2 regions of the Streptomyces sp. SAI-170 genome follow, and region 2 is predicted to be linked to the other one. Evidence: predicted binding sites of a transcription regulator. Region 2 holds the regulator's gene; the other holds the start of a gene.
The links. Region 2 encodes HspR, which represses chaperone genes until heat shock. Its sites were predicted from a motif close to TTGAGNNNNNNNNNCTCAA; they were not measured.
Positions count from the first base shown of each region.

Region 1: a site for HspR is predicted at 2,099-2,117, ahead of lon (endopeptidase La). Genes of this name have one in related genera too.

Region 1 is NZ_JBMGQD010000001.1:2,856,502-2,860,916, reverse strand. It holds gene RKD23_RS12570 (response regulator transcription factor) at 1-16, opposite strand, end outside; gene RKD23_RS12565 (spermidine synthase) at 130-807, opposite strand; gene RKD23_RS12560 (GNAT family N-acetyltransferase) at 1,308-1,964, opposite strand; gene lon (endopeptidase La) at 2,140-4,415, shown strand, end outside.
Region 2 is NZ_JBMGQD010000001.1:3,994,715-3,999,129, forward strand. It holds gene RKD23_RS17835 (PA14 domain-containing protein) at 1-631, shown strand, start outside; gene RKD23_RS17840 (hypothetical protein) at 825-2,081, shown strand; gene RKD23_RS17845 (heat shock protein transcriptional repressor HspR) at 2,149-2,616, opposite strand; gene dnaJ (molecular chaperone DnaJ) at 2,622-3,800, opposite strand; gene grpE (nucleotide exchange factor GrpE) at 3,867-4,415, opposite strand, start outside.

The sequences.
Region 1 (4,415 bases), 1.1 Mb from region 2:
TGTGTGTCTGCTCCATCGCCCGCCCCTGAAGTGTGCTTTCCGGAATCAGTGGGGTGATCCCATGTCTGCGATTGACGCTTGAATGATCGGCGTCAGGGAAGCAGCGTACGGGGAGTCACCACGGCATTGCTATTCAGGTCGGACGCCGAGGTGCACGACGTCCGGAACGCCCCGGGCAACGGGGATCTCTTCGGTACGCACACGTTGGAATCCGGCATTCCACAAGGTTTCTTCAAAACCCGGGGAGGGTTGGGCGGACCATACGGCGAGTACCCCGCCGGGGCTCAACGCCCTTGCGCAGCTTGCCAGTCCGGGGGGTGAGTAGAGGCTGTCGTTGTCCTCCGAGACGGTCCAGTCGGGGCCGTTGTCGATGTCGAGACAGAGGGCGTCGTACGTGGCGTATGTCTCATTGACGTGTGTGAGGAGATCGGCCTCGACGATGCGGGTGCGGGGATCTTTCAGTGCCTCGTCGGAAAGTTCCGTGAGGGGGCCGTTCCGATGCCAGTCGATGACGGCGCGTTCTCGCTCGACCACGGTGATGCGTCCCCAGCGGGGGTTCGCTGCGGCGTGTGCGAGCGAGAAGCCGACGCCCAGGCCGCCGACCAGCAGGTGAGGGCGGGGTCTGTCGTCGAGGGCGTCCAGTGCGGCGTCGACGAGCAGGCGCTCCGAGCGTCCGTCCGAGGTGTCCATCAGGAAGCAGCCGTTGGCGATGATCTGCAGCAAATTTCCGTGCCGGCGCAGGACGATCTCACCGTACGGGCCCTCGCGACGGTCCAGGACTTCGGGGATGTCGTAGGAGGTGGCCATCCGGCCATCCTGGCACTTTCCTGACGGGGTGTCGGGGGAATTAGGTCTGACTCAGGCTTTGGTGGCTTCGACCGCCGAATGCCTGCGGCGGCCTGCGCGGCTTCGGTGGGGGTTGCTGTAGCGCATCCGGTGTGTGGGTGGGCCGGGGCCGGGCCGGGGGGTTGTCCGTCCTCGGTCCGGCGATCTGGTCGGCTACGGGGTCTCACTGGGTTTCCGCCGGCCGCTGCGGGCGGACAACCCCCCCGTCCCGTCCCCTCCCCGCCGTTCGCGACTGACCCCATCGCCCACCGTCCGTGGTTCCTTGCGACCGTACGCGGCTGACGGTCGCGCCCTTAGGGGCGCGGGGAACTGCGCGACCAGCCGACGACGGCCCGCGGTCGCATACGGCGGGAAGGGTCCACGTCCTCAGGGGCGCGGGGAACTGCGCGATCAGCCTGCGGCGGCCCGCGGTCGCGTACGGCGGGAAGGGGGAAGGTGGGATGGCGGTCGCGGTGCCCGGGTCAGTGGGGCCCCTCGCCGCCCAGGTACTTCGCGCTGGTCAGGAGGGCCTCCACGCGCCAGCCCAGTGACTCGTACAGGCCGCGCCCAGCGGGTGTGCCGGCCAGGACGGCGGTGTGGGCACCCTGCGCGGCGGCGGCGTGGTGGAGGGTGTGCATGATCACGGAGCCGAGGCCCCTGCGGCGGTGGTGGGGGGCCGTTTCGATCTGGTCGGCCACCGCGGTGGGGCCGGTCACCGCGATCTGGCCGCGGGCGGCGAGGGAGCCGTCCTCGGCGGTGAGCATCACGCGGGTCACCCCGGCCCTCGTCCAGGAGGCGAGGCGGTAGCCGGAGGGGGCGTCGGGGGCGGTCGTCGAGGTGAGGGGGAGGGACATCAGGTAGCCGGTCTCGGGGTCGATCCACCAGTTGCCGCGCAGCCAGCCCGCGGTGTCGGCCGGGTCGCGGAAGATCTTCAGCCAGACGCCCTCACCGGTCACCGAGTCGGCCACCTTACGGACGACCGTCTCCTCGACGTCGTCGTCGACCGCCCCGAGGACGTGCCGGGTGACCTCCTTCATCTGGCCCGAGTCGATCGTCCAGCCCCAGGGCTCGGCGTACGGCTCCGCCGCCCCGCGCGAGACGACCCAGCCGTCGATCCAGGCTCGTACGAGCTCGTTCATGTTCCGCCCCCGTAATAGGTGCTGGTGGGTAGTGGCTATTACCTTGGCCTACCGTAGGCGGGGCGTTGGGCGTCCGGCAGAGGTGATCGCTCAGAGCGAACACCGGGTCGGGAACATCCCGGGGCTCACATGCATTGAGTCGGCATAGCTCAACTTGACTGCCGAAGGGGAGATCATGGCTGCTGAGTCCACGGCGTTCACACCGCTGGCCCTGCCTGTGCTGCCGCTCGACGACGAGGTCGTGCTGCCCGGGATGGTGGTTCCGCTGGACCTCAACGACACGGACGTACGGGCCGCGGTGGAGGCCGCCCAGGCCGCAGCCCGCACGGAGCCCGGCAAGCCCAGGGTGCTCCTGGTGCCGCGCATCGACGGGACGTACGCCGGTACGGGCGTTCTCGGGACCGTGGAGCAGGTCGGCCGGCTGGCCGACGGCGACCCGGGCGCGCTGATCCGCGGGCGTGGACGCGTGAAGATCGGCGCCGGGACCACGGGGCCCGGGCGCGCACTGTGGGTCGAGGGCACCCGGATCGACGAGACGGTGCCCGAGCCGCTGCCCGGTGCCGTCGCCGAGCTGGTGAAGGAGTACAAGGCCCTCGCCACGACCTGGCTGAAGAAGCGCGGCGCCTGGCAGGTCGTCGACCGGGTGCAGGCCATCGACGACGTGTCCGCGCTGGCGGACAACTCCGGATACTCGCCCTTCCTGACCATCGAGCAGAAGGTCGAGCTGCTGGAGACCAGCGACCCCGTCGCCCGGCTGAAGCTCGCCACCCAGCAGCTGCGCGACCACCTCGCGGAGCAGGACGTCGCCGAGACCATCGCGAAGGACGTCCAGGAGGGCGTCGACAAGCAGCAGCGCGAGTTCCTGCTGCGCCGCCAGCTGGAAGCCGTACGCAAGGAGCTGCGCGAGCTCAACGGCGAGCAGGAGGGCGAGGAGTCCGACGACTACCGCGCCCGTGTCGAGGCCGCCGACCTGCCGGAGAAGGTGCGGGAGGCCGCGCTCAAGGAGGTCGACAAGCTGGAGCGGGCGTCCGATCAGTCGCCCGAGGGGTCCTGGATCCGGACCTGGCTCGACACCGTTCTGGAACTGCCGTGGAACGAGCGCACGGAGGACGCGTACGACATCCAGGGCGCCAAGGCCCTGCTGGACGCGGAGCACGCGGGTCTGGAGGACGTGAAGGAGCGCATCACCGAGTACCTGGCGGTGCGTAAGCGGCGCACCGATCGGGGGCTGGTTGTCGTCGGCGGGCGGCGCGGTGGGGCTGTGCTGGCGCTCGTCGGGCCGCCCGGTGTCGGCAAGACCTCGCTGGGGGAGTCCGTCGCCCATGCGATGGGGCGGAAGTTCGTGCGGGTCGCGCTCGGTGGTGTGCGGGACGAGGCCGAGATCCGGGGTCACCGGCGTACGTACGTCGGTGCGCTGCCGGGGCGGATCGTGCGGGCCATCAAGGAGGCCGGGTCGATGAACCCGGTCGTGCTGCTGGACGAGATCGACAAGGTGGGGTCCGACTTCCGGGGCGACCCGGCGGCGGCTCTGCTGGAGGTGCTGGACCCGGCGCAGAACCACACCTTCCGGGACCACTACCTGGAGGTGGAGCTGGATCTGTCGGACGTGGTCTTCCTGGCCACGGCCAACGTCCTGGAGGCCATCCCGGAGGCGCTGCTCGACCGGATGGAGCTGGTCCGGCTGGACGGCTACACCGAGGACGAGAAGGTCGTCATCGCCCGGGACCACCTGCTCCCGCGTCAGCTGGAGCGGGCCGGGCTCGACAAGGACGAGGTCGTCCTGGAGGAGGGCGCGCTGCGCAAGCTGGCCGGGGAGTACACCCGCGAGGCGGGCGTGCGCACCCTGGAGCGGTCCATCGCGCGGCTGCTGCGCAAGGTCGCGGCCCAGCACGAACTGGGCGAGCGGCAGCTGCCGTTCACCGTCGGTGCCGATGACCTGCGGGGTCTCATCGGGCGGCCGCACCACGTGCCCGAGTCCGCGCAGGACCCGGCGGAGCGCCGTACGGCGGTCCCGGGTGTGGCGACGGGCCTGGCGGTGACGGGAGCCGGTGGTGACGTCCTGTACGTCGAGGCGTCGCTGGCCGACCCGGAGACGGGCGCGGCCGGTCTGACCCTGACGGGCCAGCTGGGCGACGTCATGAAGGAGAGCGCCCAGATCGCGCTGAGCTTCCTGCGCAGCCACGGGGCCGAGCTGGAGCTCCCCGTCGCCGACCTGAAGGACCGGGGCGTGCACATCCACTTCCCGGCCGGCGCGGTCCCGAAGGACGGCCCGAGCGCGGGCATCACGATGACGACGGCCCTGGCCTCGCTCCTGAGCGGCCGCCTGGTCCGTACGGACGTCGCGATGACCGGCGAGGTGTCCCTGACCGGACGCGTCCTGCCGATCGGCGGTGTGAAGCAGAAGCTCCTGGCCGCCCACCGCGCCGGGGTCACCACGGTGATCATCCCCAA
Region 2 (4,415 bases):
GCCGGCCGTGACCGGCCTCGCCCTCACGGGCACCGAGTACGGCACGGTCCTGCGCTGGGACGCGAGCCCCGCCGCCGACCTCGCCGCGTACGACGTCTACCGGGTCCTGCAGGAGTACCCCGGCATGCCCCCGACCGGCACGCCCGAGCGCATCGCCACCGTCGCCCCGGGCACCACCGAGTACGCCGACGTCCAGGTCGTCGACGACCAGTCCTGGACGTACTACGTCGACGCGGTGGACGTGGACGGCAACTCCCTGGCCGCACAGGGGGATTGGGCGGCGGTCGCCCATGAGGAGATCAACGAGTACTACCTCTACCCGACCTGGAACCCGGGCTACACCTACGACCGGACCCTGACGGTCTCGGCGAACACCTCAGGCCAGGCCGAGCTGGAGTGGTCCTGCTCCTCCGGCACCTGCGAGGCGGCCGGCTTCAACGTCCGCCGCTGGGACCGCGCCACCGAGGACTGGGTCCTGGTGACCCAGCGGCCCCTGTCCGCGGGCACCTCGACGTGGACCGACCCGGACACCCTGCGCGGCACTACGAGCCACTACGTCGTCTCGGCCGTGGCCGCGGACGGTTCGGAGACCTACACCCGCTGGGAGTCGGTCGCGACACCGCCCGCCTGACCTGCGGAATTCGGTCTTCCGGCGCTGTTGCGAAGCAGTGACGATGTACCGATGGATCAAGGATGAAAGAAGAGTGAAGATAGGTGCACCGCAGGCCGCCGGGGGGACTCGGAAGAATCCGAGAGCCGGTCGCTGGCGGGGCACCTCATCTCTCGTCTCTGCCTCATCTGTTGATTCCCTGGGGGACTCCACCATGTCCGCTCGTCTCGCCGCCGCCATCCTCGTCGCCTCCCTCGCCGGTTCCGCCTTCCTCCCGGCGACCGCGATCGCCGCCGAGGGGACGAGCACCAAGCCGCTGACGATGACGCTCGGCGCGCCCGTCCCGGACAGCACGGTCAAGCGCGGTGGCGAGACCCGGACGATGACCCTCACGGTCACCAACTCCTCCGACACGGCACAGGACTTCCAGGCCGCGCTGAACGGCGAGGCCGACGGCCCGAGCCCGATGCTGAACGACTCGGTCGTCTTCGACGTCGCCGCGCTCGACGCCCCGGCCACCAAGTCCCGGGTGGGCCGCCAGGACGGCCAGTGGCAGGGCCTGTTCTTCCCGGCCTCCGGGGACGCCTCCGGCTCCTTCTCCGTCCCGGCCCACGAGGAGTTCACCTGGAAGGTGACCTTCGGTCTCGGCGCCAAGTACCCCACCAACGACGGTGACTTCACGCTCACCGCGCAGAGCCTGCGCAGCAACGTCACCGCCGACCCGGCCCGCAACACCGTGGTGTTCAAGACGGACCCGGCGATCAAGCCCGGCACGATCGACGTGCGGCTGGACCCGACGGCCGGTGTCCGGCTGCACCCGGGTGAGCGCGCTCCGATGTCGCTGACCACCCGCACCACCGGTCCGGGCGAGTTCCCCGACGACATCGACCGCGGCCTGGTGGTCGACGCCCTGCCGGGCATGGACTTCGCCCTGGAGGCCGAGATCGACGGCAAGACCGTGCAGATGCTGGAGTCCAGCCCGAACCACTTCGAGCTGCCCCCGCTCGCGAAGGGCTTCAACACCGGCGGGGACACCGACTCCCTGAAGCTGTTCCTCTCGCTGGACGAGGACTCCGAGGTCGAGAAGGAGACCTGGGTGCGGCTGCACGCGCTGCACTTCATGGAGGGTGAGCTGTTCATCGACTCCCTGGCCGACGCCAAGGTCCTGCCCGCCCAGGCCGCCACCGGCTCGCCGTCCGCGACGCCGTCCACGCAGCCGTCGGCCACCCCGTCCGCCACTCCGTCGGCGTCCGCCTCCGCCGGCTCCACCGCGACCCCGGCCGCCTCCGCGTCCACCACCGCCGCGGCCGGCACGAGCGGCGGCACCTCCGGCTCCGCGACCGCCTCCGGCTCGCTCGCCTCCACCGGCTCCGGTGCCGGCCTGTACGCCACCGTCGCGGGCGTCCTGCTCGCCGTCGGCTTCGGTGTCGCCGCGCTCGGCAAGCGCCGCCGCCGCGCCACCACCGTCTGACCGCCCGTACGGGAAGGGCCCGGAGGTTCACTCGAACCTCCGGGCCCTTCCCGTATGTCGGGGAACGTCAGTCCCCCGGCTGCCGCTTCGGCCGCCACACCACCAGCGCGCTGGTCTGCTGCACCTCCTGGTACGGCACCAGATCGCGCCGGTACGAGGCGTGCACCGCGGCCTCGCGCTGGCGCATGGCCGCCGCCGCCCCGTCGAGGGCGTCCTGCATTTCGGCGACCCGGGCCTGGAGCGCGGCGACCTGGTTCTCCAGTTCGATGATCCGCTTGATGCCGGCCAGGTTGATGCCCTCGTCCTGCGACAGCTGCTGCACCTGGCGGAGCAGCTCGATGTCACGGGCCGAGTAGCGGCGGCCCCGCCCGGCCGTGCGGTCCGGGGAGACCAGGCCGAGGCGGTCGTACTGGCGCAGCGTCTGCGGGTGCAGGCCAGACAGCTGAGCCGCCACCGAGATGACGTAGACCGGGGTCTCGTCGGTCAACTCATAGGGTGAGAAACCCCCGCGGGGGCGGGGACGACGGCCGTCCATCCGACTCAGGCTCCCTTCGCGGCCTCGAACAGCTCCGCCCGCGGGTCGACCTCGCCCGCGGTCGCCTCGCGATACGCCTGGAGCGCGTCACGAGCCTTCTCCGACAACTCCGCCGGGACACTCACCTCGACGGTGATCAGCAGATCGCCGCGGGTGCCGTCCTTGCGGACCGCGCCCTTGCCGCGGGCCCGCATGGTGCGGCCGTTGGGGGTGCCCGGCGGCAGCTTCAGGGTGACGGCCGGGCCGCCCAGGGTGGGCACCCGGACCTCGCCGCCGAGCGCCGCCTCGGGATACGTCACCGGCACGGTCACGGTCAGGTTGTCGCCCTTGCGGCCGAAGACGGGGTGCTCGCCGACATGGACGACGACATAGAGGTCGCCGGCCGGGCCGCCGCGCTCCCCGGGCGCGCCCTTGCCGCGCAGCCGGATCCGCTGGCCGTCGGAGACTCCGGCGGGGATGCGGACCTGCATGGTGCGCGAGGACTTGGCGCGGCCGCTGCCCATGCAGACGTCGCAGGGGTTCTCCGCGATCAGACCGCGGCCCTTGCAGTCGGGGCAGGGGTCGGTGAGGGAGAAGCCGCCGCCCGAGCCCCTGGCCACCTGGCCGGTGCCGACGCAGGTCGGGCACACGCGCGGCGTGCCGTTCTTGTCGCCGGTGCCGGAGCAGGCCTTGCAGGGGGCCTGGGAGGACATCCGCAGCGGGACGGTCGCGCCCTCGATGGCCTCGGTGAAGCTCAGCGTGACCTCGGACTCGATGTCCTGGCCGCGCTTGGGCTGGGTGCGGGTGCCGGCGGCACCGCCCCGGTTGAACAGTCCCCCGAGGACGTCGCCGAAGCCACCGCCGAAGCCACCGGCTCCCCCGCCCTGGGCGCCGCCTCCGAAGAGGTCGCCCAGGTCGAAGTTGAACGAGCCGGCGCCCGCGCCCGGACCCGGGCGGAAGCCGCCGTTGCCGAAGAGCGCGCGGGCGTCGTCGTACTCCTTGCGCTTCTTGGGGTCGCCGAGGACGTCGTTCGCCTCGGAGATCTCCTTGAACCGCTCCTCGGCCTTGGCGTTGCCCTTGTTGGCGTCCGGGTGGAACTCGCGGGCGAGCTTCCGGTACGCCTTCTTGATCTCGGCCTCGGTGGCGTCCTTGGGGACGCCGAGGACCTTGTAGTAGTCCTTCTCGATGAAGTCCTTGGTGCTCATCCCCGACGTCCCTCCTTTCCGGTCACTTGGGATCCGGTCCCATGGGATCCGGTCCCACGGGATTCGTCAGCCCTCTTCAGAGCTGTCGTCCTTCTCGTCGCCGGCCGGCTTCTCGTCGGCCCCTTCGGCCTTGACCGTCTGCGCGCCCGGCTGCGGCTCGGCGACCGCCACCCGCGCGGGGCGGATGGTGCGCTCTCCGATGCGATACCCCGGCTGGAGGATCGCGACGCAGGTCGTCTCCGTGACGTCCGGCGCGTAGGAGTGCATCAGGGCCTCGTGGATCGTCGGGTCGAAGGGCTCGCCCTCCTTGCCGAACTGCTGCAGGCCCATCTTCGCGGCGACGGTCTCCAGCGACTCCGCGACGGACTTGAAGCCGCCGACGAGCTCGCCGTGCTCCCGCGCGCGGCCGATGTCGTCGAGCACCGGCAGAAGCTCGGTCAGGAGGTTCGCGATGGCGATCTCCTTGACCGCGATCCGGTCACGCTCGACGCGGCGGCGGTAGTTCTGGTACTCGGCCTGGAGCCGCTGGAGGTCCGCGGTGCGCTCACCGAGCGCCGTGCGGACCTGGTCCAGCTGGGCGACCAGACCGGCGTCTGCTGCTCCGTCCCCGGCCGG